One region of the Pseudomonas sp. MM211 genome, then DNA from elsewhere that is predicted to be linked to it. Evidence: riboswitches for the same ligand, from Rfam matches in the RefSeq annotation. Region 1 holds a riboswitch; each other region holds the start of a gene.

What was found. Region 1 has a riboswitch for cobalamin ahead of K5Q02_RS13155 (TonB-dependent receptor). Riboswitches for the same ligand answer to the same signal wherever they lie in the genome.
Region 2: another riboswitch for cobalamin. It lies ahead of cobG (precorrin-3B synthase); the one in region 1 lies ahead of K5Q02_RS13155 (TonB-dependent receptor).
Region 3: another riboswitch for cobalamin. It lies ahead of K5Q02_RS15800 (ABC transporter substrate-binding protein); the one in region 1 lies ahead of K5Q02_RS13155 (TonB-dependent receptor).

The regions. Positions count from the first base shown of each region.
Region 1 covers NZ_CP081942.1:2,878,650-2,888,043, reverse strand. Annotated here, with positions in the region: gene estP (esterase EstP) at 1-1,625, shown strand, start outside; gene K5Q02_RS13175 (zinc-dependent alcohol dehydrogenase) at 1,733-2,899, opposite strand; gene K5Q02_RS13170 (FecCD family ABC transporter permease) at 3,013-4,035, opposite strand; gene K5Q02_RS13165 (ABC transporter substrate-binding protein) at 4,035-4,997, opposite strand; gene K5Q02_RS13160 (ABC transporter ATP-binding protein) at 4,994-5,776, opposite strand; gene K5Q02_RS13155 (TonB-dependent receptor) at 5,827-7,962, opposite strand; cobalamin riboswitch at 8,073-8,291, opposite strand; gene K5Q02_RS13150 (LacI family DNA-binding transcriptional regulator) at 8,407-9,394, shown strand, end outside.
Region 2 covers NZ_CP081942.1:922,149-931,542, reverse strand. Annotated here, with positions in the region: gene cobG (precorrin-3B synthase) at 1-1,105, opposite strand, end outside; cobalamin riboswitch at 1,202-1,539, opposite strand; gene cbiE (precorrin-6y C5,15-methyltransferase (decarboxylating) subunit CbiE) at 1,812-3,017, shown strand; gene K5Q02_RS04145 (cobalt-precorrin-6A reductase) at 3,014-3,739, shown strand; gene K5Q02_RS04140 ((2Fe-2S) ferredoxin domain-containing protein) at 3,779-4,489, shown strand; gene K5Q02_RS04135 (sensor histidine kinase) at 4,660-6,408, shown strand; gene K5Q02_RS04130 (sigma-54-dependent transcriptional regulator) at 6,502-7,845, shown strand; gene K5Q02_RS04125 (TAXI family TRAP transporter solute-binding subunit) at 8,449-9,394, shown strand, end outside.
Region 3 covers NZ_CP081942.1:3,434,606-3,443,999, reverse strand. Annotated here, with positions in the region: gene K5Q02_RS15810 (ABC transporter ATP-binding protein) at 1-489, opposite strand, end outside; gene K5Q02_RS15805 (FecCD family ABC transporter permease) at 486-1,520, opposite strand; gene K5Q02_RS15800 (ABC transporter substrate-binding protein) at 1,517-2,533, opposite strand; cobalamin riboswitch at 2,708-2,903, opposite strand; gene K5Q02_RS15795 (type B 50S ribosomal protein L31) at 3,184-3,444, shown strand; gene ykgO (type B 50S ribosomal protein L36) at 3,441-3,596, shown strand; gene K5Q02_RS15785 (DUF971 domain-containing protein) at 3,945-4,238, opposite strand; gene K5Q02_RS15780 (HEAT repeat domain-containing protein) at 4,235-5,215, opposite strand; gene K5Q02_RS15775 (ABC transporter ATP-binding protein) at 5,212-6,066, opposite strand; gene K5Q02_RS15770 (ABC transporter permease) at 6,066-6,845, opposite strand; gene K5Q02_RS15765 (ABC transporter substrate-binding protein) at 6,899-8,305, opposite strand; gene K5Q02_RS15760 (4Fe-4S dicluster domain-containing protein) at 8,566-8,811, opposite strand; gene K5Q02_RS15755 (fumarate reductase/succinate dehydrogenase flavoprotein subunit) at 8,866-9,394, opposite strand, start outside.

The sequences.
Region 1 (9,394 bases):
CGCCCATGCTACTCGGCGATGCACTTGGCTTGTCAGGCCCCGGCTTGGGCTCGGCCAACACCGTGGACGGTGGCAACAACTGGGCGGTCGGCGGCTACCGGACCGATCAGATCCTCAATGCCATCAGCGGGCCTGGCGGTTATCTGCAGTCCACTGGCGGTCGAGCCGACCCCAACGCGTTGTACTACCTGACGGGCGGCGGCAACGACTTCCTACAGGGCCAGGTAGTCGATGGGGCCAGTGCCCAGGCTGCAGCGGGGCGTCTGGTGGATAGCGCCGAGGCGCTACAACAGGCGGGGGCGCGTTACATCATGGTATGGGTACTGCCGGATCTCGGGCTGACACCGAACTTTTTCGGCACTCCCCTGCAGGGCCAGGTGAGTGCGCTAGGGGGCGCTTTCAACGCTGAGCTGGTCAGTCAACTGGCGACGCTGGATGCCAACGTGATTCCGCTGAATATCCCGCTCAACCTCTCCGAGATCGTCAGCGACCCTGGCCGCTACGGTCTGGTCGCTGATCGCGCCACGGTAATCGGCACCTGCTTCGCCGGTTGCAGCAACCCCAATCCCATTTACGGACTGAATGGCAGTACACCGGATCCGACGAAGTTGTTGTTCAACGACGGCGTTCACCCGACGATTGCTGGTCAGCGCCTGATCGCCGACTACGCCTACTCGCTGCTCTCTGCTCCATCGGAAATCACCTTGTTGCCGGAAATGGCCCTGGGCACGCTGCGCGGCCATCAGGATCAGTTGCGTGCTCAATGGCTGGCTGATTGGGAGGCCTGGCAGGACGTCGGTCAGTGGCGAGTCTTCGTCAACGGAGGCGGCCAACGGCTGGAATATGACCGTCACGATGGTAATTCCGATGGCAATGGTTACAGCCTAAACCTCGGCGCCAGCTATCGCCTCGACGACGCCTGGCGCGTTGGCCTGGCGGCCGGGCTCCACGAACAGAATCTCGAGGCCGGCGCAGCGGATTCCGACTACAACTTGCGTAGCTACATCGGTACGGCCTTCGCTCAGTACCAGAAAAACCGCTGGTGGGGCGACCTTTCCGCCAGCACCGGGCGACTGGAATATGATGACCTGAAGCGCAAGTTTGCCGCTGGCCCGGCCACCAATTCGGAGAAGGGAGATACCGACGGCACACTTTGGGCCGCCAGCGGCCGTTTCGGTTATGACATCGCCCAGCCAGGCAGCCAATGGCACCTGAGCCCCTTCATCAGCGCCGACTACGTACATATCGATGTGGATGGCTATGCCGAGAAAGGCCAGCGCTCGACTGCACTGGGCTTCGACGACCAGACTCGCAAGTCCAAGCGCCTGGGCGCTGGTCTGCAGGGGCTCTACGACTTGAGCCCACAGACTCGCGTGTTCGGCGAGCTGGCGGTGGAACGCGAGTACGAGGATGACGCCACTGATCTGCGCATGTCGCTGAACAGCTTGCCGGGGATCGATTTCCAGTTACCTGGCCATCGCCCGGATGACCGCAGCCTACGTGGCCACTTCGGCCTCAGTCATAGCCTGGGCAACGGTCTGTCGCTACGCGGCAGTTACAGCTACCGACACGCCGACGACGAACTTCAACATGGATTGAATCTGTCGGTATCGCTGGATATCTAACGCCGAATAGGGATTCTCTCAGCCTTTAGACCCGCGACCCCGTGTCGATTGGTGGCCATCACACACAGCGTGCGATGGCCACCACTGCCCCTCCTTCTGATACCCACCTACGGCCGAAGAATGACCTTGCGGCAGTCTTCTTCCTTCTTGTCGAACAACCGGTAACCCTCGGCTGCCTCGGACAGGTTCAGGCGGTGGCTGATGATGATTTCGGGTTTCAGCATGCCACTCTGGATACGCTCCAGCAGATCCGGCAGCAGGCTGTGAACATGGGTCTGGCCCATCTTGAACGTCAGCCCCTTGTCGAACGCGTCACCGAACAGGAAGCCGTGAATAAAGCCGGCATATACGCCCGGCACACTCACCGTACCGCCGCGCCGCACGGCAGCGATGCATTGGCGCAAGGCCTTGCCGCTGCTGCCTTCCAGCTTGAGCTGGGTCAGCAGGGTTTCCGTGGCGCTGCCCTTGGCTTCGAAACCAACCGCGTCGATTGCCGCATCGACGCCGCGATAGCCTTCGGTCTGCTCGATGATGGCCTCGGCCGGATCGTCGATCTTGTCGAAATTGATCGGAATCACCCCATAGGTCGCTTCGGCATAGACCAGACGATAAGCGTGGTGATCGACCATGAAAATCTGCTTGGCACCGAGCATCCGCGCACACGCCGCGGCCATCAGGCCAACCGGCCCGGCCCCATAGATGGCCACGCTACTGCCTTCGCCGATACCGGCATTGATCACCGCCTGGTAGCCGGTCGGCAGGATGTCGGAGAGGAACAGCACGCGCTCGTCATCGAGCTCGTCGGGAATCTTGAACGGCCCGGCATTGGCTTTCGGCACCCGCACCAGCTCGGCCTGCCCGCCGGGGATGCCGCCATACAGATGGCTGAAGCCGAACAGCGCCGCGCCTGACGGGATCTGCTTCTTGTTGATGATCGCGCCACGCCCGGTATTGGTGGTTTCACAGGCGGCCTGCAGGTTCATGTCGCAGAAAAAACAACTGCCACAGGCGATCACGAAAGGCACCACCACCCGGTCGCCCTTGCTCACCGCCGTCACGGCACTGCCGACCTCTTCGACGATGCCCATGAACTCGTGGCCGAATACGTCGCCATGCTTCACCCGAGGAATCTTGCCGCGATACAGGTGCAGATCCGATCCGCAGATGGCCGTGGCGGTGACACGCAGGATGATGTCATCCGGCTCTTGAATGACGGGATCCGCCACGTTGTCGACGCGAACGTCGTTGCTGCCGTGATAGGTCAATGCGCGCATGCTGATCTCCAGAGCGAGTGGGTTGCTGGTGTCTGTTCTAGATACCGAGAAGCCCCCTTGGCCTTAAGTTCATGCATGAGGATAAGTGGGGTTGGCTGGCCCACTTACCGCCTTCAATGGCGGCGCTTGAGCAGCACGATAAAAAACAGCCCACCCAGCGCGGCCGTGGCGATACCGATGGGCAGGTCTTCCGGGGCGATCAGGGTGCGCGCGGCAACGTCCACCCAGACCAGAAACAACGCGCCCAGCAAGCCGCTGACCGGAATCAGCCGGCGATGCTCGGCGCCGACCAGCGCACGGGCCATGTGCGGCACCATCAGGCCGACGAAACCGATGGCGCCGGACAGCGAAACCAGCACGCCGGTCAGCAGCGAGGTGCAGACGAATACCTGCAAGCGCAGCCGCTTGCCGCTGAAGCCCAAACTCACCGCGGTCTGTTCGCCGCTCATCAATGCATTCAGCCCGCGCGACAGCACCAGCAGCGCGACGAAACCGATCGTCACGCAAACTGCCGGCAGCCAGATCACCTCCCAGCGCGCGGCGCCCAGACCGCCGAGCATCCAGAACACCACCGACGCCGCCGCGTGGTGGTCGCCGGTGTACAGCAGCAGATTGACCAGCGCCATCAGCACGAACGACACCGCCACACCGGCCAGCAGCAGCCGATCGCTTTCCAGCCGACCACTGCGCCGCGCCACCGCCAAGACCAGCAGCATGCTGCCCGCAGCGCCAATAAAGGCGGCCAACGGCAAGCTGAACACCCCGAGGAACTCGCCCAGATACAGCACCACCAGCACCGCGCCGAGTGCTGCGCCGGAACTGACGCCGAGTAGATGCGGGTCGGCCAGCGGGTTGCGAGTCACTGCCTGCAGCGCAGTGCCAACCAGGGCCAGCCCGGCGCCGACCAGCGCGCCGAGCAATACCCGCGGCGCGCGGATCAGCCAGACGATAGGCTCCTGGCTGCGGCTCCATTCAGCGCCCAGATCCAGGCCCAGTTGCTTACCGAGGATTCCCCAGACATTGGCCAACGGCACCGCCGCCGGGCCGAAGCCCAGCGCCATCACGCAAGAGAATGCCAGGGCGCTGCACAGGCCGATGATCAGCGCCCGATAAGCCGCTGCGCTGCGGATCGGCATCAGTTTTTCCCCGCCTGCTGATGCAAGCCGGCGGCAATCTTCTCGATAGCCGTGGCGTTCTCTACCGACGGCGTGACCTCCAGATAGGACAGCACCACGAAACGCTGCTCGCGGATCGCCGTCACCGCCTGCAATGCCGGGTTACCGAGCAGGAAGTCACGCTTCTGCTGCCAGGAGCGCGGGCCGTAGTCGACGATCACGATCACCTCGGGGTCGCGCTCCACCACGCTCTCCCAGTTCACCTGGGTCCAGCTGGCCGTGACATCGTCCATCACGTTGTGCCCGCCTGCCGTTTCGATCAGTGCCTGGGGCATGCCCATGCGCCCCGAGGTGGTCGGACGGTCTTCGCCGCTGTCGTAGAGGAACACCCGCGGCGCGCTGCCGGTTTGTTTGACAGTGGTGCGCACCGCCTCGATGCGCTCGCGCAGCTGCCCGACCAGTGCCTCGGCCCGTGGCTGAACCGCGAAGATTCGCCCAAGGTTGAGCAGGTCGCGGTACAGGTCATCGAGGCTGGCGCCCTGCTGTTTCATCACCCAGGAACAGGACTCGCTGAGCTCATAGACGGCGATTCCGAAGGGCTGCAGGGTCGTTGGGGTGACCGCGCCACCGACCCGCATGCCGTAGTTCCAGCCGGCGAAGAACAGATCCGCATCGGCCTCCAGCAAGGTCTCTACGGAGGGATAGCGGCTGGCCAGTTCGGGCACATCGCCGAGCGAATCCTTGAAGGCAGGATCCAGGGTTTTCCAGCCGCTGATGCCGGTGTAGCCGACCATACGCTCGCGCAGGCCGAGGGTGATCAGCATGCTGGTCATGTTGATGTCGTGGCTGACCACGCGCTGCGGTGCCTGCTCGAAAGTCACGTCACGGTCACAGCTGCGCACCGTGAGTGGATAGTCGCTGGCAACTGCCGGCAGCGCGAGCAGCGCCAGCGACAAGCTGCAAAGGTATCTGAAGGTCTTCATTGGGTAATCCAGGTGATCCGTGGGTAGGCATGCAGCGGATGGCTGTCGACCAACGCCTGCACACCGAATACGCGCTGCAACAGCTCGGCGCTCAGCACCTCGCCAGGTGTGCCGCTGGCGACCAGACGGCCAGCGGCCATGACATAGAGGCGGTCGCAGAAAGCCGCCGCCAAGTTCAGGTCATGAAAGCTGGCCAGGGTACTCAGGCCAAGGCTGCGCAGATGCTGCAGCAACTCCAGTTGGTAACGCGGGTCGAGGTGGTTGGTCGGCTCGTCGAGAATCAGCAAGCCGGGTTGCTGAACCAGCGCCCGGGCCAGCAACACCCGTTGTTTCTCGCCGCCGGAAAGGTTGGCGAACGCCTGACTGGCCTGCTCAGTCAGGCCAACCTGCTGCAGCGCCTGGGCGACCAGCGTGGCGTCCTCGGCGCTGTCGCCAGCGAACAGGCCCTGGTGCGGCGTGCGTCCCATGGCGACCACATCGGCGACGCTGAGGCCGAACTCCTGGGGAAACTCCTGCAGCACCACGGCGATGCGTTGCGCACTCCAGCGCGGGGTCTGCCGCCAGAGGTTCTCGCCGTCGAGATGCAGGCTGCCGCTCGCCGGCTCGCTGGAGCGGTAGGCGCAGCGCAACAGGCTGGTCTTGCCACTGCCGTTGGGGCCGATGAGGCCGACGAACTCGCCCTCGCCAATATGCAGATCGATATCCTGCAACAGCCAGCGTGGCGCACTGCGCCGACTCTCGACGGCCCATGACAGCTTTTCGATGCTTAGCCTCGACATGCCCGACTCCTGCTTGTGGCGCACCGGCAAGCTACCCGGTGCGCCGGTGTTTAGAAGCTGTAGTCAGCCGTGACAAAGAACGAGCGCGGCTCGCCCAGGTACCATTGTTCGCCGTCACTGCTACTGGTGGTGGCGTACTGGCGGTCGAACAGGTTGTTCAACTCCAACCCCAGACGCACCTCCGGCAACACCTGCCAGGCGACGTTGGCGTCTACCACGGTATAAGCAGGAACCTCTACGGTATTGGCCGTATTGGCGTAGCGCGTGTCGACATAGCGGGCACCGATACCGGCCTCCACCTGCTCGTTCAACGCCTTGCTCAACCAGAGGTTGGCGGTACGGCGTGGCACATCGGTCGGGCGATTGCCACTGCGATCACCACCGGCTTCGATGAAGTCGTCGTACTCGGCACGCACCAGTGCGGCGTTGGCAGAGACCTGCCACCCGTGACCCAGTGCCAGCTCCAGCGTGGCTTCCAGCCCATCGGAAGATTGCTGGCCGATCTGCTCGGTAGGTGCCGCTGGCGTGGCACGGCTGAGCAGTTTCTCCTTGACGATGTGATAGGCCGCCAGCGTCCACTCGCCACGCCCCTCCCAGAATGCGTGCTTGAGGCCGAACTCGGTCTGGCGCGCTTCGCTCAGGTCGAACTGCTGCTGGGTCGGGCTCAGCGTGAGCAGATTGCTCACACCCTCGGTGCTGGTGGCGTACTGCCCGTAGAGCGACAGTTCCGGGGTCAGCTCGAAGACCAGCCCGGCGCGCCAGTTATCACCGCTCAAGCTGCGATCGACACGCGCACCATCGTCCAACGCGGTGCGATCGATATGCACCTGATCACGGCGCACACCGGTGACCAGAGAAAGGCGCTCGGTGAGCTGGGTACGGTTCTCGGCGAACAGCGAGAACTGCCTGGCCTGGTTGAGCTCGCGCGGGCGGTAGCGATCATCACTCAGATACGAGCCGCCGTAGGACTGTGCCAGCGGCACGACATCACCAAGGCTGTTGTCGAAATCGTGGTGGCGGGCGAAGCGGATGCGGTTGTAATCGACACCGACGACGGTGCGGCTGTCGAGCCCGAACAGTGGATGGTCGAGGGTGAAGCTCTGACGATCACCCACCTGTTCCTGAGTGTGCTTGATGCGCCAAAAGTCACCACGCTCGACCAGATCCCCCGGCTGCCAGCGATAGGCCTCGGCGTTGCGCCAGTAGCGCTGGGTCTTGATGTAGTAGAGCTGGTTGCTGGCACTGAGGGTGTCGCTGATCTGCCAGTCGGTGACCAGACGGGTGATCTGGTCGTGGTACTGAATATCGGCGTCAGCGACGTTGTAGTTGCGCTCACGCAGGCTCTCGCGAAAACGGCCATCGACCAGCGGCGTGCCCAGGTAGCGCATCGGCTGCTGATCGGCATGATCGTGGGACAGGGTGAAGCTCAGGTCGTCACTGGCATCCCAGCGCAACGCCGCGCTGAGCGCCAGGCTCTCGGAATCGCCACGGTCGACCCAGCCGTTGCTGGCCTGCTGGTTGAGGGTGAAACGGTAACTCAAGGCGTCGTTCAGCGAGCCACCGCTGTCCAGCGCAGCCTGGCGACGATCATCGCTGCCATACCCCAAGCGCAGTTGATTGCGGACCTCACCAGCAAAGGGCTTCTTCGGGATGACGTTGATCACCGCACCGGTCGCGCCCTCGCCATAGAGCACCGAAGCCGGGCCACGCAGCACGTCGAGACGCTCTACCGACCAGGTATCCACCGGGAAGGTCACGGTGCCGGCGCCGATGTACTGGCGGGTACCGTCATACAGCTGCATGGTCGAGGCATGCCCGGAAAAGCCGCGCGCCGACAGCGCGGTGCCACCATTGCCTGGGGTACCAATGGTGGTGATACCCGGTGTGCGGGTCACGGCATCCTGCACGGTGAGGTTATTGCGGCCGCGCACTTGCGCACCGCTGAGGCTGCTGGTGCTCGCTGGCGTTTTCAGCGGGGTGAGCCCCAGGCGCGAACCGGAAGTGGTAGGCGTATGCAGATCAGGCGGCGACGATTCATCGGCAGTGCCGGTGATCGCCGTCGAGGGCAAGGCCATCGGCTCGTCTGGTTCTGCAGCCTGAGCCGGCAAGGCGAGAAGCGCACAGGGCAACAGCCCAACGCGCAGGGATTTGCCCGACAGGGCATCGAACAGGGAATATCGGGACATGTCGTTCCACTCGAAACAGGAATGAATGAATCCCGGAGGGAACAACGCATAGGGAATCGCAGGCGCACGAAGCCCACGGAAACCGGCCTGCGCCCGCCCACCGCGGGTTTGCCAAACAGAAGTTTCGGGCCGGTCTCCGGGCTCACGAGGGTCATGAAGCATTCACCTTCCCATGCCGTGGCACAGTGGTTAATCGAATGCTTCGCTCGCATACCGTTGCGGGGGCAGCGCCGGACTGATCATTTTGGAGGTGACCTCTCAATGACGAACCGGCTTCCCGTTTCACCCCATGCACGGCGGCATGGGACACCTGAAACTGGCGCGCATCTGACCATCGAAGCGTCGAGCCGTCAATCATCGCCATGCAGCTGCCTCGATCCATACAGCATGGCATCGCCTGCTGGGATAACATCGCCCGACCCCGGATTGGCCAGGAAACACAGGATGCAGCGAGACGATGATCGAGCGCCCGCCAGGCGCTCCTCTACCGCCCCAGGCAAGCCGCCGACGCTGGCGGACGTGGCCAAGGTCGCCGGAGTTTCGCCGATCACCGTGTCGCGCACCCTCAACCAGCCGGAGATCGTCCGCCCGGAACTACGCGAAAAGGTCTTTCGTGCCGTGCACAAGACCGGCTACGTGCCAGCCATGCTCACCGGCGTGGCCGAGCAGCGCAGCCGGCTGATTTCCCTGCTGGTGCCGACGGTTGCCAATTCGATCTTCTCGGACACGGTGCAGGCGCTGATCGACACCCTCACCGAAGCCGGCCACGAGACGCTGATCGGCCTGACCAATTACAGCGCCGAGCGCGAAGAACAGCTGCTCGACGCCATCCTGCGGCGGCGCCCCGATGGCATCGTGCTGACCGGCACCCTGCACACCAAGGCCAGCCGCACGCGCCTGTCGCGCTCGGGCATTCCGATCGTCGAGTCCTGGGATCTCGCGCCGCGGCCGCTGGACATGCTGGTGGGGTTTTCCCACGAGGCGGTCGGGGTGGCCACCGCGCTCTACCTGATGGGCAAGGGCTACCGCCGTTTCGCCGTGGTGACGCTGGATGACCCGCGCGGCCACCGCCGCTGCGAGAGTCTGATCCGCGAACTGGCAAGCCAGGGGATTGCCCAGGTGCCTCGCGTGGTACTGCCGCCGCCGGCGACGGTAAACCTTGGCCGCGAGGGCCTGCAGCGCCTGCTGGCAGGCGGCGAACGCCCCGATGTGGTGGTATGCAGTTCCGACACCCTGGCCCACGGCATTCTCGAGGAAGCCACCGAGCTGGGCATTCGCGTGCCGCAGGATCTGGCCGTGATGGGCTTTGGTGATCTGAGCAGCGCCGCTCACCTGCACCCCGCCCTCTCCACCGTGCGCATCAACGGCGCGGACATCGGCGTGCAGGCCGCCCGTGCGCTGGTGCAACGCCTCGATCACCCCCATGAAGAGC
Region 2 (9,394 bases), 2.0 Mb from region 1:
GGGCATCGGCCTTGGTATCGGCCAGGCCTTTGGCACAACCGCTCGAGCCGGTACAGGCGATCACCCGTGTCAGCGGCGCATCGGCGTCGACCAACAGGCCGAGCCCCTCCAGCGCCTGGAGGGCTGCCTGTGCATCGGCCTCGGTAACATTGGGCAGCAACACGCTCTGCCAGGGCGTCATGCGCAGGCTGCCATCGCCCAGACGCCTAGCCAGAGCGGCGAGCCCAAGCAGCTGTTCGGCGTCGAGGCGGCCCAATGGAGGGACGCCGCCGACATACACGCGGCCAGGCTGGCGCTGGCCGCCGATACCGATATGGGCCTGGGACTCCGCCGGGCTGCGTCGCCAGTCATCCGCGCCCAGCAGCACGTCACCCAGGCGCTCCTTCAGGCGCTGCAGCAGCTCGGCGGCCGGGTGGCTGACCAGCAGGTGGCGCATGCGTGTCTGCTCGGGCGTGGCCAGTTCAAGAAACAGGTCGAGCAGCGCCAGCAGCAGCTCATCGGCATGGGCCTCGGGCACCACGGCCAGCGCGGGCACATCGCCAGGCGCTTGTGGCGGGCAACCGGCGAGACCGAACGCATAGCCGATGTGGCCCTCCAGCGGCAGGGCGCTGAGCCAGATATCGTGAGGGTGTTCGAGCATGGCCAGGCGTTCGCCGCCATCGAGCAGCAGGGCGAACTTGGCCGACAGCGCGTGCAGGCGCGGAGTGTTCTCCAGGGTCGTCAGCAGGCGTGCGGCCAGTGGCGACACGTCGACCAGCGCCGCCGGGTCGAGGCCAGCCGCAGGGCTGACCATCAGGTTGCGCACATCGTCGGCAGCGGGTGAGCGCGGGCCGAGGCCGGCGGCCAGCAGCTCGCCGATCAATGCGTCTTCACTGCCGGCGTGGATGCCGCGAATCTGCAGGTTGGCGCGGTTGGTGGCTTCGATCACGCCGCCTGCATGGCGTTGTGCGGCCTGGGCTATGCGCTCGGCTCCGGTGGCATCGAGGCGCCCGCAGGCCAGCTTGATCCGGCAGATGCCGCCATCCTTCGCCTGCACGATACGCAGCAACCCCGGACAGGCCGAGGGGCGAACAGCAGGGGATGGAATGCAAAAAGCCTGTTTCAACGGATCACCGGGGTCGGGTCACATGGGCATCCGTTCGAGGATAGGCCAGAGAAGGACGAGCTTCTATCACCGGAACACCCCGCCCGGTGTGGGCACATGCGACTGAATCCGTCGGCAGGTCTCCTGGCTCGCAGGTCATGGCGCGTGACCGGCCTTCCCGGTTTCCCAGTGGCGATTGGCACATGCGCTCGCTGCTACAGTTGCGGGGGCAGCCACGGCTGAAAACCTGCTCAATATCTGCTGCGCGTCGGCCCTGCTGCGTTAGAAAGCGACTCGAAATGCTCATTTACAGTCGTAAACTCCGCTTTCTCGCCCCTTTCTGCCTTGCATGGCTCTAGCTCGCTAGATATTGAACACGTTTTATATCGTGTTCCCTCTTAGGCCCGCGCCTACGTACCACGTAGCCGACGGACACCGACAGAGGCGCTATTATGCCCGCTTTGCCCGCCCGGATGAAAAGCCGCGTCGTCGGATACGAAGCAGAGCGAAGATCACTTTCGTTTTGGCATGAGAATGCAAAGGCTATTTTTGCCCCGTAGACGTAGGGTGAACGACGCTTGCCTACGCGGCCCGATCCGTCCACCGCCCCAGCGTTGCAAAGGTGGACAAGAGCGTTGACTGCGCGTCCCGATCCACCCTACAGAAAGCACGCTGGTGCCTTCATGGCTAATGAGTACGGGTAGTTCTGACAATTGAGGAAAGACGCATGACACCCTGGCTGACCGTCGTGGGCATTGGTGAAGACGGCTATGCAGGCCTCGGCAAGGCGGCGCGGCATGCGTTGCTGGCCGCCGAGCAGGTGTTCGGTAGCGAGCGCCAACTGGCACTGTTGCCGCACTGCATCCGCGCCACGCGCCTGCACTGGCCGAAGCCGTTTTCCCTGGCGCCGGTGCTGGAGCGCCGCGGCACGCCGGTTTGCGTGCTGGCCAGCGGTGACCCGATGTTCTTCGGCGTTGGCGCCAGCCTGGCCCGCGAGCTGCCGAGCGATGAGCTGCATATTCTGCCGGCGCCTTCCTCCTGCTCGCTGGCGGCGGCTCGCCTTGGCTGGCCACTGCAGAGCACAGCCCTGGTCTCGCTGGTCGGCCGCCCGTTGGCAGCGCTCAATGCGCAGGTTCATCCCGGCGTACGCCTGCTGGTGCTGAGCAACGATGGCGAGAGCCCGGCGGCCATTGCCGCATTGCTGCGCGAGCGTGGTTTCGGCCCCAGTCGGTTGAGCGTATTCGAACACCTAGGCGGTGAGCGCGAGCGGCGTATCGATGGCCTGGCTGATGGCTGGTCGCTGGCTCGATCTGCTGATCTGAACCTGGTGGCGATCGACTGCGTGGCCGGTGATGACGCCAGGCGCCTGCCGCTCACGCCGGGCCTGCCGGACGATGCCTATCGCCATGACGGACAACTGACCAAGCGCGATGTGCGCGCCATCACCCTGGCGCGTCTGGCGCCGCTGCCCGGCGAACTGCTGTGGGACGTGGGAGCTGGTTGCGGCTCCATCGGCATCGAATGGCTGCGCGCACATCCCGCTTGCCGGGCCATCGCCATCGAGGCTGACGAAGGCCGTCAGGAGCACATCGCCCACAACCGCGATGCCCTTGGCGTGCCGGGCCTGCAACTGGTGGCCGGGCGGGCACCCGAGGCGCTGGCCGGGCTGGCGGCGCCAGACGCCATCTTCATCGGTGGCGGGGTGACCGCGCCCGGCGTGCTGGAAAGTTGCTGGCGCGCGCTCAAGCCCGGTGGTCGGCTGGTGGCCAACGCCGTGACCCTGCAGAGCGAGGCGGCGTTGATCGCCTTTCGTGGCGACCAGGGCGGCGAGCTGACCCGTATCGAAGTGGCCCAGGCGCGCCCGCTTGGCAGTTTCGACACCTGGCGCGCCGCGTTGCCGATCACCCTGCTGCAGGTCAGCAAGCCGTTATGAGCCGCATCCTGCTACTGGGCGGGATCGGCGAAGCGCTGAACCTCGCCCGACGCCTCGGCCCCGCGCATGTCTACAGCCTGGCCGGGTTGGGCAAGGTGCCGGAAGACCTGGCTTGTCAGGTGCGCGTCGGTGGCTTTGGTGGTGCCGAGGGGCTGGCTGAGTTTATCCACAAGCAGGGCATCGATCTGCTGGTCGACGCCACCCATCCCTATGCCGCGCAGATCAGCTACAACGCCGCCCGCGCCGCGCGACAGGCCGGGATCGCCTGCTGGGCGCTGCGTCGTCCGGGCTGGCAGGCCTCGCCCGAGGATGACTGGCGCGAGGTGTTCGACTGGCCGAGCCTGATCGCCGCACTCGACGACTTTCAGCGCCCGCTGTTCACCCTCGGCCGCGAGCCACTGGAGCATCTGCACGAGATTCCCGCCCACCAGCACTGGACGGTGCGCTGCCTGCAGAGCCAGCCTGCCACGCCCCGTGCCGAAGTGATCGGCGCCCGAGGGCCGTTCAGCCTGGACGATGAGCGCGCGCTGTTCGAACGCCTCGATTGCGATGTGCTGGTGAGCAAGAACAGTGGCAGCGCCGCCACCGAGCACAAGCTGCAGGTCGCCCGTGAGCGTGGCTTGCCGGTGCTGGTGTTGCAGCGACCCTCGTTGTCCGCGGTGGATCGCGAGTTCACCGAACCCGAAGCGCTCTGGCAGGCGTTGCTGACCAATGGTGTCTAGCTCACTGCTAGACTGCCGCCTTTTTCTCGGAGCCTACCCATGACTACCACGCCCTACGCTCAGGTGCTGTTCGCCGGCACGGATCTGCTCGACGGCTCCTTTGCCGAGCTGTTTCGTGCCCGCCTGGTGGAGCTGCGTGGCGAGCCTGCGCTGGCCGAAGTCGTCGATACCGGTGCCGGTTATGACGGCCTCTGGCAGCGCGTGAAGGAGGGCAGCGGCAGGCTGCTGGTGATTGACCTGGAGGCGCAGAGCAGCAGCCAGCATGTCGACTGGCTGCGTAGCGAGCTGGCGAGCCTGACCGATCCTGCACGGGTCTTTGTCACCAGCCTGTTCGGCCAGCTCGATGCCGATGCCGCCGGGGCCGCCTGTGCACTGCTCGAGCGCCTGGAGCTGCATCTGGGCTGCGTCGATGTGCCGGCGCTGCCCGGCAGCCACGCCTGGTCGAAGATTCCCGCTCACCAGTACCGCGTGCTGCTGTGCAACGGCCCGCGCTGCACCCGCCGTGGCGCTCTGCCGCTGTGGAAAATGCTGCGCGAGAAGGTCAAGGCTGCTGGCCGCCTGGAGTGCGAGGGTGGTGTGCATATCACCCGTACCCAGTGCCAGTTCCCCTGCGATCAGGGCCCGACGCTGACGGTTTATCCGCCGGGCCACTGGTATCAGGTGCGCAGCGAGAGAGACGTGGTACGCCTGGTCGACGAGCAACTGGTCGCCGGCCGCGCGGTGCCCGAGCTGATGATGGCGCGGCCGTAGTCCGTAGCCTGGGTTGAGCACAGCGATACCCAGGGTCGGCCGATTACGCCGAGCCTATCGTCCCGGGTTACGCCTACGGCTAACCCAGGCTACAAAAGCCGCAGCATCCTCTACGCGACCCGCGCGCATTTCGGGCTAACATGCCGGCATCATAAAAATTCGAGTCGTGCATGACCGCCCTGTTTCTGCGTTATCGCATCGTCGCCATCGTGCTGTTGGTCATCTTCGGCCTGGCCGTCAGCCTGTGGCTGGCCAGCCGCTATGCCGAGCAGCGGGCCTGGGAGGATCGCAGCAGCGAGGCCCACGGCCAGTTGCAGCTGTATGCGCAATCGATCCAGACCCTGGTCGACCGCTTCCGCTCGGTGCCGCAACTGTTGTCCATGGACGGCGATATTCAGGCACTGCTGCAGGCGCCGGACGACCCGCAGCTGCGTGACAAGCTCAACCGCCGCTTCGAAATGCTCAACGCCGCGGCCGGCGCCAGCGTGCTCTACCTGATCGACCGCCAGGGCCATACCCTGGCAGCCAGCAACTGGAATGAGTGGAGCAGTTTCGTCGGCAGCAACTACGGTTTCCGCCCCTATTTCCAGGACGCCCTGCATCGCACCGCAGGCCGCTATTTCGCGGTCGGGGTGACCACCGGTGTGCCCGGCTACTTCCTCTCCCATGCGGTGTACGACGATAACGGCGCGGTGATCGGCGTACTCGTAGTCAAGCTGGAACTGGAAGAGTTGCAGCGCGAATGGGTCGGCCAACCTGGCGTGCTGCTGGTGGCCGACAGTTACGGCGTGGTGATTCTCAGCAGCCGGCCGGCCTGGCGTTTCCGCGCCCTGGATGAGCTCGACGAACTCGATCACGCCGAGCTGGTGGAGGTGCGCAAGTACGCTGAGCGTCCCCTGGAAGTGCTGTCCACGGAGCCTGGCCCGTATTTCGAAGGCAATGCAGACTGGATGAACATCGACGGCCCGGATGGCCGGCAGAGTTACCTGTGGCAGCGCCAGGAGTTGACCAGCGAAGCCTGGACGCTGCACCTGCTGATCGAGGAAAGCAGCCTGGGCGATACCGCCCGCAGCTATCGTCTGGCCGCGGCTGGCGTGTGGCTGACCCTGGTATTTCTGGTGCTGTTTCTGATTCAGCGGCACAAGAACCAGCGGCTGCAGGCGAGCATCCGCGAGAACCTCGAGCGTGAGGTGACCCTGCGTACCGCCGAGCTGCGAGAAGCCCAGGAGGGCCTGGTACATGCCGCCAAGATGGCGGCACTTGGGCAGATGTCGGCGGCCATGGCCCATGAGATCAACCAGCCGCTGACGGCCATTCAGATGCACCTGGGCAGCCTCGGCCTGCTGCTCGACAACGGCCGCGAGCGCGAGGCGCGCGAGGGCCTGATCCGCATCGATGGTCTGCTGCAACGCATGGCCAGCCTGACCAGCCACCTAAAGACCTTCGCCCGCAAGAGCCCCGCAGGGCTCAACGAGCGCCTGTTGCTCAGCGACGTGCTGGAGCAGGCGCTGTTGCTGCTGGCGCCGCGCCTGCGTAGCGAAGAGGTGGAATTGCGCCGCGAGATCCGCAGCGAGGCGCGGGTCTGTGGTGATGCGATCCGCCTGGAGCAGGTGATCCTCAACCTGCTCAACAATGCCCTGGACGCCATGGTCGACTGCCCGCGACGCATTCTCGGGGTAACCATCGAACTGCATGGGGACAGCTGTGTGCTGGAGGTCAGCGATGTTGGCGGCGGCATTCCCGAGGAGCATCTGGGTAACGTCTTCGAGCCGTTTTTCACCACCAAGCCGGTGGGCGAGGGGTTGGGGCTGGGGCTGGCGATTTCCTATGGCATCGTGCGCGATCTGGGCGGCAGCCTGGAGGCGCGCAACGGCGCCGATGGCGCCATCTTTATCCTGCGCTTGCAGCGCGTGGGGTGAACTGAGCGGGTTTGGCATTTCGTGTAACGACGCCGTGGCTGGCGGGCCGATGACCGGGCGCTACACTGCGCGATCCAAGAATAAGGAGGTGATATGGGTGGTCAGGTAATCGTCGTCGACGATGAGGCAGCGATCCGCGAAGCGGCGCAGCAATGGCTGGAACTGTCCGGGTTCAGCGTGCGCACCTGCGCCACTGCTGCCCAGGCGCTGGCCCTGATCGACGTCGACTTTCCCGGCGTGCTGATCAGCGACGTGCGCATGCCCGGCACCGATGGTCTGCAGCTGCTGGACAAGGTGGTCGCTTGCGACCGCGATCTGCCGGTCATCATGATCACCGGGCACGGTGACGTGCCCATGGCCGTGCAGGCGCTCAAGCAGGGTGCCTATGACTTCATCGAAAAACCCTTCACCCCCGATCGCCTGCTCGACACCGTGCGCCGTGCCCTGGAAAAGCGGCGCCTGGTCTGCGAGAACCGCGCCCTGCGCCAGCAGTTCGCCCTCAAGGACGGCATCGCCGCGCAGCTGCTCGGCGTGTCGCGATCCATGGAGCGTTTACGCCGGCAGATTCTCGACCTGGCCGGCACCTCCGTGAACGTGCTGATCCGCGGTGAGACCGGTTCCGGCAAGGAGCGCGTGGCGCGCTGCCTGCACGATTTCAGCGAGCGTGCCGACAAGCCGTTCGTGGCCCTTAATTGCGCAGCGATTCCCGAGCACCTGTTCGAGAGCGAGCTGTTCGGCCATGAGAGCGGCGCCTTCACCGGCGCCCAGAGCAAGCGCATCGGCCGTATCGAACATGCCGACGGCGGCACGCTGTTCCTCGATGAAGTGGAAAGCCTGCCGCTGGCGCAACAGGTCAAGCTGCTGCGCGTGCTGCAGGAAAAGACCCTGGAACGGCTGGGCTCCAACCGCAGTATCCACGTCGATCTGCGGGTGATCAGTGCCGTTAAGCCGGACTTGCTCGATGAAGTGAAGGCCGGGCGTTTCCGCGAGGATCTGCTCTATCGGCTGAATGTCGCCACCTTGCAGATTCCGGCGCTGCGCGAGCGTCGGGAAGATATCTCGCTGCTCTTCGAACACTTCGCCGAAGAGGCCGCACAGCGTCACGGGCGCACCCTCGAACCACTGACACCCGCCGAGCTTGCCGCCCTGCTCGGCCATGAATGGCCGGGCAACGTGCGCGAGCTGATCAACGCCGCTGAGCGGCATGCTCTGGGCCTGAGCGGCTCAGCTCAGGAGGAAGGCAGCCAGTCCCTCGCCGGGCAGCTGGAAGCCTTCGAGGCGCAGTGCCTGCACAACGCGTTGCTGCGCTGTCGCGGCAGCATCCTGCAGACCATGGAACTGCTGCAGGTACCCCGCCGAACCCTCAACGAAAAGATGCAGCGCCACGGCCTGCAACGCAGCACCTATCGTCCTGCCGGAAGCGGCGACGAGGACTGAGTAGCGTCTGATGGGCCGTTCTCTCTAGTCAGATCGTTCCCACGCTCTGCGTGGGAATGCCGCTTGGACGCTCTGCGTCCGATTCTCAATGCTGCCGGTTGGCTGAAAGCGGGCGCAGAGCGCCCAGGCCTGGGCTACCACGCTGGAGCGTGGGAGCCATCGATGAACCCAGCTTTGTAGGATGGATTAGCGAAGCGTAATCCGTCGTTCACCGCGAACAACGTTGCCGGCTTCATGCGGCGGATTACGCCTTCGGCTAATACGCCCTACCGAATCTGTCGGATCGCTCCCACGCTCTGCGTCCGCTTCTGAGAACCGTCGCTCTATCTGAGCGGAATCTTGCCGGTCGTCTACCGCGAATAAGCGGGGTTCCGCTGGTTTCATTCTCCCCCGAAACCCGCTACCGCTCTGGCCTGCGCATCTTCACCGCTGGCACGGCACCTGCAATGTCTCATGGGCAACCGGCCTCCAGCTCGGTGACCATAAAAAAGACAACAGGTCGTCTGCGGCAGAGTAATTTCCCTCTCTGTTCGCCGCTCTCCGTTCTCTCTGGTCATCGATCCCGAACCGGCTCTCTGACAAGAATAATCACGGAGAAACACCATGCGACTGACCAAGCGCTTCAGCCTCTTCGCCGCCGCTGCGGCCTTCACTGCCAGCACCGCGGTACTCGCCGCACCGACTTTCATCAACGTGCTGACCGGTGGTACCAGCGGTGTTTATTACCCGATTGGTGTGGCCATGTCGCAGCTGTATGGCAACGGCATCGAGGGCGCGAAAACCTCGGTACAGGCGACCAAGGCCTCGGTGGAAAACCTCAACCTGCTGCAATCCGGTCGTGGCGAAATTGCCTTTGCCCTGGGTGACTCGGTCGAGGACGCCTGGAACGGTGTGGAAGACGCTGGCTTCAAGGCGCCGCTGACCCGGATCCGCGCAATCGCCGCCACCTACCCGAACTACATCCAGATCGTTGCCAGCAAGGAATCCGGGATCAAGACCCTGGAAGACCTGAAAGGTAAGCGCATCTCCGTCGGCGCGCCGAAGTCTGGCACCGAGCTTAACGCCCGGGCCATCTTCAAGGCCGCCGGCCTGAGCTACAAGGACATGGGCCGGGTCGAGTTCATGCCGTACGCCGAGTCGGTCGAGCTGATCAAGAACCGCCAGCTGGATGCCACCCTGCAATCGTCCGGTCTGGGCATGGCGGCGATCCGTGACCTTGCGTCGATGGTGCCGATCACCTTTGTGGCGATCCCGGAAGACGTCGTGGCCAAGATCGACAGCCAGGCCTATCAAGCCAAGGTCATTCCGGCCGGCACCTACGACGGCCAGGATCAGGACGTGCCGACCGCCGCCATCGTTAACCTGCTGGTCAGCCACGAGAAGGTCTCCGACGAGGTGGCTTACCAGATGACCAAGCTGCTGTTCGACAACCTTGCCCGTCTGCGCACCGCGCATTCCGCAGCCAATGACATCGCTCTGGAAACCGCTACCGAGGCGCTGCCGATCCCGCTGCACCCGGGTGCCGAGCGCTTCTACAAGGAAGCCGGCG
Region 3 (9,394 bases), 560 kb from region 1:
CAGCAGGATCTGCGGTTTCTGCGCCAGCGCCCGGGCGATGTGCACGCGCTGCCGTTCACCACCCGACAGGGTGCTCCAGGCTCGCTCCGGCATTTCCGCCATGTCCACATCGGCCAGTGCCTGAGCGACGATCTTCTCGTCCTCCGCCGACCAGGGCTGCAGCGCCGACAGCCAGGGCGTACGGCCCAGCTCGACGGCATCGCGCACCGTCACCGCATCACCGGTGTCGGCCTGCTGCTCGACGAACGCCAGCTGGCGGGCGACATCGCGGCGACTCAGGCTACCCAGCAGCTTGCCTTGCAGGTGCACCTTGCCACTGCCTGGCGTACGGATGCCGGACAGCAGCTTGAGCAAGGTCGACTTGCCCGAACCATTGGGGCCGATCAGGCCGAGCGTCTCGCCCTGGCGCAATTGCAGGTCGACGCCGGCGACGATCGCCCTTCCCTTCACCGACCAGCCCAGGTCGCTGCACTGCAGCACCGTACTCACCGCACCCGCCTCCCACGTACCAGAATCACCGCGAAGGCCGGCGCGCCGATCAACGCGGTGACCACGCCAATCGGCAGTACCTGCCCCTTGATCACCGTACGCGACAGCACGTCGGCGGCGATCAGGAACACCGCGCCGGTCAGGGCTGCGACCGGCACCAGCCGGCCATGCCGCACGCCGACCAGCAGCCGTGCCGCGTGAGGAATCACCAGGCCGACGAAACCGATGGAGCCGACGATCGACACCATCACCGCCGTGACCAGCGCCGCGCAGGCGATCAGCGTGGCCTGCACCCGGCGCACCGGCACGCCCAGTGACGCCGCCGATTCGGCACCGAAGGTGAAGGCATCCAGCGCGCGGGTGTGCCAGGCCACCAGCAGCACCCCGGCCAGCGCCACGGGCACGGCCAGGGCGACATCGTGCCAGTTGACGCCGCTGAGGTTGCCGAGCAGCCAAAACATAATGCCTCGGGCCTGCTCGGCGCTGGCCGATTTGGTGATCAGGAACGAGGTGAGCGCGTTGAACAACTGGGAGCCGGCGATGCCAGCGAGAATGATCTGCCCGGTGCCATTCAGCGCGCCGCCGCCCGCTGCCCGCGCCAGCAATGCGACCAGGCTGAAGGCGGCGATGGCGCCAATGAAGGCGCCCATCGAAAGCGACAGCATGCCCGCGCCGAGCCCCAGCAGCGCCACCGAAACCGCACCGGTGGAGGCACCGGCGGAAATCCCCAGCAAATAAGGATCGGCCAGTGGATTGCGCAGCAGCGCCTGCAGCACCACCCCACACACCGACAGCCCGGCGCCGCAACAGGCGGCGACCAGGGCGCGGGTCAGGCGGTAGTTCCAGACGATTCCCTCGTCGATCGGGTCGAGCACGAAGCCCGCCCCGAACAGCTTGTTGGCCAGCACCTGAAAGACCACCGACAGCGGGATGCGGGTTTCACCCAGCGCCACACCTACGACTACCGCCACGGCCAGCAACAGCAGGCAGACGATGGTCAGCAGGAACAACCGGGAGCCGCGAGTAATCATTTCTGCAGATCGAACCCGTCAACGGCCTTGGCCAGGGTTTCGATGCCGGTGACCATGCGCAGCGAAGCCTGCATGCCATCAGCATCGAGAATCACGATGCGACCGTTCTTCACCGCATCCATGTGTTTGGCGACTGGATCATTACGCAGGAATTCGAGCTTCTTCTCCACATCGTCAGCCGGGAAGCGGCGGCGATCCATGCGCGCGAGCACCAGCACGGTCGGGTTGGCCTTGGCCAGGGTTTCCCAGCCGACCGTCGGCCACTCTTCGCTGGACTCGACCACGTTGCGCAGGCCCAGCGACTTCATCATGGTGTCGGCGACGCCTTTCTGGCCGGCCATGTAGGGATCGAGATCCAGATCGGCGCTGGAGAACCAGAACGCAGCGGAGATTTGCTTGGCCTGACGCTGCTCGGCGTTGGCGACCGCTTTGCCGAGCCTGTCCTGCAGACTGGCGACCAGCTTGTCGCCCTCAGCCTGCACATCGAAGATTTGCGCCAGTTGCTGCACGCTCTTGTACAGGCTGTCGATCTGGAAAGGCTGCAGGCGGGTACCGTCTGCACCGACCAGATTGTCCTTGCCCTCGCAGTCGGACGGCATGATGTAGGTGGGAATCTTCAGCTCGTGAAACTGCTCACGGGTGCCGACCACGCCCTGCTCGCCAACCATCCATTCGAACTGCACGGCCACCAGACCGGGGCGCTTGTTGATTACCGATTCGAAGCTCGGATCGTTATCGGCCAGCCGTTCGACCTTGGCGTTCTGTGCCTCGAACTCGGGCAGCACGTTGCTGAACCACAGCGAGGTGCCCACCAGGCGGTCGCCAAGCCCGAGGGAATAGAGAATTTCGGTACCGGCCTGGCCAATGGTTACGGCGCTCTTCGGCGCAGCGGCGAAGCTCAGCTCATGGCCGCAGTTCTCAAGGGTCAGGGGGTATTGAGTTGGGCTGGCGGCCAGCGCCATCGAAGACAGGCCAAGGGTGGCGGCCAGAACGGCAAAACGAGACACGGTCATGCGGGTGATCTCCCAATCAACAGATACGCATAAATGGCAGTGCGCAGGCTGGAGAACACATCACGCCAAGCGGCCATGGCCGCACCTGTCCCTGAGGAAGGTGATTACGGATGCCCCTCCCGGACACCCCGCCGGCTGGTTCGATTGCAGCGCCCGAGCAGGGCTGCACTGCAGCTGCTCAGACCTATGCCGGCAGGTCTCCTGACTGGTACGTCGTGGCAACGCTGCGGCCTTCCCGGATTCGAACCCAGTGACACGAATGCAACGATGCTCAGTACCTACAGTTGCGGGGGCAGTTCCGTTTGGCCAATAGAGGTGGCGACGGATTCCCTATTAATTCCTCGCGGAAACCGGCGGGCGGCATCTTAAACGATTAGGTCGCTCCCCTGCAGCGCTTCGCTGCAGTTTCTGCGCATTCATCCCAACAAGCCGGAAGCCAGTGCAGCACTTATACGGCTAATTTCGGCGACCATTATTGTTACAACATAACAATTTAGCAAGCCCAGCTCAGCACTCGTTTCAGCTTCTGATCTGGAAGATCCGAGGGCCGATCAAGGCCTGCGGGAAAAATCCAGATTCGGGCTTGAAATGAGAACCAAAATCAATAAGACTGGATATTGTTACCTTATAACGTATTTATTGGAACACTTATGAAACCTGGTATCCACCCTGAATATCGCCCCGTTCTATTCCACGACGTCTCGGCTGACGCCTACTGGCTGATCGGCTCCACGGTCAGCACCGACAAAACCCGCGAGCACAGCGACGGCAACACCTACCCCTACGTCACGCTCGATATCTCCAGCGCTTCGCACCCGATCTACACCGGCCAGCAGCGCCAGACTGCAAGCGAAGGCCGCGTGGCCGGCTTCAACAAGCGCTTCGCCGGTTTTGCAGGAGCCCGCTCATGAAAGTGCTCGCGTCGCTACGCACCGCCAAATTGCGCCACCGCGATTGTCAGATCGTCAAACGTCGTGGCCGCATCTACGTGATCTGCAAGACCGAGCCACGCTTCAAGTGCGTGCAAGGCCGGCCCAAACCGCAGCGCAAGAACAAGGGCTAAGTGCCTGTACCACCCTCTCGGCGCGGCGCAATGGCAGCCGTCTCTCCAGGCCCGCGGCGCGACAACCATTCGCCGCGGGGTAGCGGCTTGTATGTTCCAAGTTCCTACAAAAGCATGAAGATTCCGGCCTGTAGGAGCCCGCTTGCGGGCCATACGATGGTGGCCTTGCTGCTGAATCTGCGTTGGCCCGGTGATTCGCCCGCAAGCGGGCTCCTACAGTATTGGTGGTGTTTGCAAAATGGATGCTCGACCCCGTGAGGTGTGAGCGCCGCCCTCGGCGCGAATGCGATTGCGGTCATCCCGCGGCTGGCGCCGTGACGACCTGGCCATGCGATAAGCCCGGCCAACTCAACCTGCCACCTCCCCCAGCTCACGCAAATAGCTCCAGGGATAGATACCGCGGTCGTGGCCATCGTCGAACACCAGTTGCAGCCCATAGCCCTGAGGGTGGACTGCCGTGATGCGGACGCCAGCCGGTGCCAGGTCGATGTGCTGCGCCAGCCGGGCCGCCCGGCATTTCGAGCACGGGCACCCGGCGCGCAGGCGCCCGTGGGCAAGCACCTGTACCTGCCCTTGCCCCCACTCCACGGTCAATGTCGCTTGCGTGGCACTGTTACGTATTGCGACGGGTGCCTGGTTCATGGCTTTTGCAGGCGCAACTGGCCGATGGCGATACGCACCGCCTTGCGCACTTCCGGATCGCCATCGTGCTCGACAGCCAGCAATGCTGGCAGTGCCTGAGCGTCGCCCAGCTCGCCAAGCGCCAGCGCGGACTCCTTGCGCAGGTTGCTGATGGCGTGCCCGAGCAGTTCCACCAGCGCCTCACGGGCCGCGGCGAATCGCAGGCGGCCGAGCGAGCGCACGGCACGCAGTCGTACCTGCCAATAGCTGTCGCTCAGCGCCTCGAGCAGCGCAGGGCCGGCACCCGCCTGGCCAACTTTGCCAAGCGTGGTGGCTGCCTCTTCGCGCACCTGCCATTCGCGATCCTTGAGCGCCGTCTGCAAAGCCGGCAGCACGCTGTCGTCGCTGGCCAGACCCAGCGCACCGGTGGCGGCGCGGCGTACTTCGGTATCGGCATCGTCACTGGCCAGGCGCGCCAGTTGGGGCAGCGCATCGGCCTGTTTCAGCCAGCCGAGGATGCCTACCGCTTCACGGCGCACGAAGGCATCGCTGTCCAGCAGCGCGGCGATGGCAGTGGGTACGCTGTCGATCAGCCGCAACTCACGCAAAGCCCGCAAGGCACTGGCGCGGACGAACGGGTCGGCATGGGCAGCCCAGGGCAGCACCACGCGACCGGCATCGGCGGTTTTCAATTCACTGAGGCTCTGAGCTGCGGCGCCGCGCACGCGGGCGTCGGCATCGGTCAGCGCAGCGCACAGGGCATTTACCACCTCGGGCTCCTCCCAGGCCTCCAGCAGGCGAGCCGCCTCGGCGCGGACATCGGCGGATGCATCCCGGGTCAGTGCATGCGTCAGCCAGGGCAAGGCTTCTGGCTCTTCCAGATCGGCCAGCTCGATCAGGGCGATGCGGCGCACGCCAGCGTCCTCATCTTGCAGGCGTGGCAACAGGTCGAGAATGTCGGGGTTATCGGTGCTTATATAGGTACTCAGGTCGGTCATAGGGCAACTCGCAATGGCGGATGTTCGGTGGGCAGCCCGAGCGGCGTCAGGCGTGGCAGCTCGCGGCCTTCTTCATGGCGCAGCAGCTCCAGACAGTGGCGCTTGAGCTGCACGAATTCCGGGCTGGTCAACAGGCCCGCATGCCGCGGACGGCGGAAGTCCAGGCGCAGGTCTTCGATGAAACGTCCCGGCCGCGGACTCATCACCAGAATGCGATCGGCCAGGAACAGGGCTTCGTCGATATCGTGGGTGACGAACACCACGGTGGTGCGCACCCTGCCCCAGATATCCAGCAGCAACTCCTGCATCTTGCTGCGGGTCTGCGCGTCCAGCGCGCCGAAGGGTTCGTCCATCAGCAGCAGACGCGGCCGATTGATCAGCACACGGGCGATCTCGGCACGTTGTTGCATACCGCCGGAGAGCTGATTGGGCCAGCGCGAAGCGAAGTCCTGCAGGCCGACCAGGTTGAGAAATTCGCGTGCCCGCTGCTGCCGTTCAGCCTTGCCGATGCCCTGCATCTTCAGGCCGAAGGCGACGTTGTCGAGCACGCTGCGCCAAGGCAATAGGGTGTGATGCTGGAACACCATGCCGCGCTGCGGCGACGGGCCATCCACCACCTGGCCATCGACCCGCAAGCTACCGGCGCTGGGCGTCAGATGCCCGGCCAGGGCGCCGAGCAAGGTCGATTTGCCACAGCCGGAGGGACCAAGAATGCACACGAACTCGCCAGCGGCGATGGAGAAGTCCAGCGCCTGCACGGCTTCGAACGCCTGAGTGCCCTCGCCGAGGCGGATGGTCAGCTTCTCGATATCGATGCGTCCGGCCGACAGGCCGGTTTCATGAATGCTCATCAGCGACGTCCTCCGCTGCGATACCAGGGCGTCAGCAGGCTACCGAGGCGTTTGACCAGCAGGCTGCTGCCCATGCCGAGCAGGCCGATCAGCAGCATGCCGACGATGATGTCCGGGTAATTCTGGATGGTGTATGACTCCCAGGTGTAATAGCCGATGCCGAACTGCCCGGAGATCATTTCCGCAGTGACCAGGCAGAACCAGGAGGTACCCATGCCGATCGCCAGGCCGGTGACGATGCTCGGCGCAGCACCCGGGAGGATCACCTCGCGCAGGATCGCCAGGCGCCCTGCGCCAAGGCTGCGGGCCGACGCGATCAAGCGGGCATCGACGCCCTCCACCCCGTGCACGGTATTGAGCAGCACCGGAAACAGCGCGCCGGTGAAGGTGATGAAGATCATCGACAGTTCCGACGACGGAAACATCAGAATCGCTAGGGGAATCCAGGCCACGGCAGGAATCGGCCGCAGCACCTCCAGCGGCGGCAACAGGCTGTCCTCGGCCCAACGTGAGCGGCCGATGGCGATGCCCAGCGTGACGCCCAGCAGCGCTGCGATCAGATAACCGCTGAATACCCGCCCCAGGCTGGCACCGACGTGATCCCAGAGCCTGCTGGATTCGATCAGCGCGATGGCCGCATCGACCACCGACTCGGGCGTGGGCACATAGATGAAAGTGAGCAGGCCCAGATCCAGGCGCAAGCTGGTCGCCACCTGCCAGAACAGCAGGCAGAACGCCAACGACGCCAGGCGCAACGGCCAACGGTGTAGAGAAGTCATTATCAGGCTCCAGTAAGGTGCTGCGCCACACCAAGCGTGGCGCAGCGGGCCGATCAGCGTGCGGCTACCAGGCGCTGGTTGGCGCTGCCGAAGTCCAGCGCTTCACCACCGTGAGCCTTGGCATAGGCTTCGGCCTGGCCCTTGAGCAGGAAAGCGCTGAGCTCACCCTTGCCGTTACGCACGAACCAGGCCTGGTTGGCCAGCAGCTTGATGCCGCTGTCGCTGGCCTGGGCGTAGATGGCACGGATGTCCTTGCCCGCCTCCTCGAGCTGCGCTAGCGCCTTGAAGGCCGCTTCCGGTGAGGCGTAGTGACGTACCTTGCTTTCACCACGCACCCAGATCTGCGCCACGCGCTTGAAATCGGTGATCGGCTGGCCGGTCACTGCATCATTGGCTTTCAGCGGCAGTTGTGCGTAATTGGCCAGCGCCTGCGCGTAATCACCACCTTCGGCCTTGAAGGCAGCCTTGATGTACTGATCGTCGACGAATTGCTCGACGTTCAGACCGCGGTCGGTCTTCTTCAGCAACTTGAGGGTTTCGATGGAGGTGGTGACCGCCTGGCGGTACTCGGGCTTCCAGGTCAGGTCACGGGTCTGCAACCCGAGCGGGCCGTGGAACAGGTAATTCACCTCGGCCTCGATACCGGTGACCTTCTCGATCAGCTCGCTGTACTTCTCCGGCTCGGCTGCGAACAGGCGATCCGCTTCCAGGCCGGCGCGCAGGTAGGCGGTGACCACTTCCGGGTACTTCTTGGCGTAATCGGCATCCACCAGCGCACCATGGAAGGTGGGTGCATCCGCCTGGGAGCCATCGTAGATCTTGCGCGCGAAGCCACGGTTGGGGAACAGTTCGGCGAACGGCACGAAGTCCGCGTGGGCCTCGATGCGATTGCTGCGCAGCGCCGAGCCGGCGATTTCCGGGGCCTGGGCGATGATGCGCACGTCCTTCTGCGGATCCCAGCCCTGGGCGGCAACGGCGCGCAGCAGCATGCCATGGGCGGTGGACGCGAACGGCACGGAAATGGTCTTGCCCTTGAGCTCGGCCAGCGATTGCACGCTGGAGGATGCCGGCACCACGATGCCGTTGCCACTGCCCTTGGTGCTGCCCGACAACACGGTGATGAACAGGCTCTGCTTGCCGGCATCGCGGTGGGCCACACCATTGAACGAACCGGGGAAGTCAGCCATGGCGCCAAAGTCGAGCTTGCCGGCGACCATTTCGTTGGTCAGGGGCGCGCCGCTGGTGAAGTTCTTCCACTCCACTTCGTACTTGGCGTCCTTGTACTTGCCGTCGCGCGGCAGGTATTTGTCGAGCAGACCGAGCTCGCGGATCAGCAACCCGCCGGTGGCGCAGTTGATGGTGGTGTCCTGGGTGCCGATGGCGATGCGAATGGTCTCGGCCTGGGCAGTGATGCTGCCGATGGCCAGCGCGAGGCCGACCAGAGTGGTACGCAAGTGCATGGGTGTCTCCCCTCGAATCAATAGGTATTGGAATCGTCTCCGCCGGGTGGTCGGCCGGTGGGAAACGAGGGGTCTGTTGATCAGGCGTCCGGTGGTTGGCCGGATGGCGTGTTGCTTTTTATGTTGGATATTCGGTGGATAAGCTTCGCGCTAGCTGCAGAGTCCCGAGCGTTGAAGTCCGTAGGAGCCCGCTTGCGGGCGATGCTTTCCCGTTGATCGCCCGCAAGCGGGCGCCTACAAAACTCCAGGTCGCGCTTTGTTCAACGCAGCAGATAGGGAATCTCGACGCGCACCGCATCGGTCGGGCAATCCTTCTCGCACGGCATGCAGTACCAACACTCGTCGAAAGCCATGTAGGCCTTTTGCGTCGCCGGGTTGATCGCCAGCAGATCCATCGGGCAGACGTCGACGCACACGGTGCAGCCCTTGTGGGCGATGCACTTGTCTTCGTCGATGGTCACGGGCGCATTGCTGCGAAACAGGATTTCCTGGGGCTGGAAGGCCATATCACGGTGTCCTCGGAGCCTGTGGCTCTCGTTATGGTGTTGCACGCTGTCAGGTCAGGCCGCTTCGGTCTTTACCCGCAGGCGGTTGTAGGCCTGCTGCTCTTCATCATCCAGAGCGATCAGGTAAGGTTCGACCGGTTTCTTGAAGCTGACCATCTGGCCGTGTTCGTCCTTTTTCAGGTGGCAGTGCACGAACCATTCGGCATCATTGCGCTGCGGGTGATCGACCCGGTGGTGATACAGGCCCCAGCGGCTTTCCTTGCGAAACAGCGAGGCGCGGGCGGCCATCTCGGCGCAGTCGCGGATCACGCTGACTTCCATGGCGCGCATCAGTTCGTGGGCGTTGTTGGCCTTCAGCTCGCCCAGATCCGCTTCGATGGCAGCGAAACGCTGCAGGCCGATCTCCATCTTCCTGGTGACCTTGGGTGGCTGCAGGTAATCGTTGACGAAGCGGCGCAGCTTGTACTCCACCTGCGCCGGCGGCAGGCCGTGCTCGCGGTTCAGCGGCGCGTAGACCCGCGCCCGCTCGGCGTCGATCTGCGCCTGATCCAGTGGGCTGTGGTCGCGTTCGGCGACGAAGTCG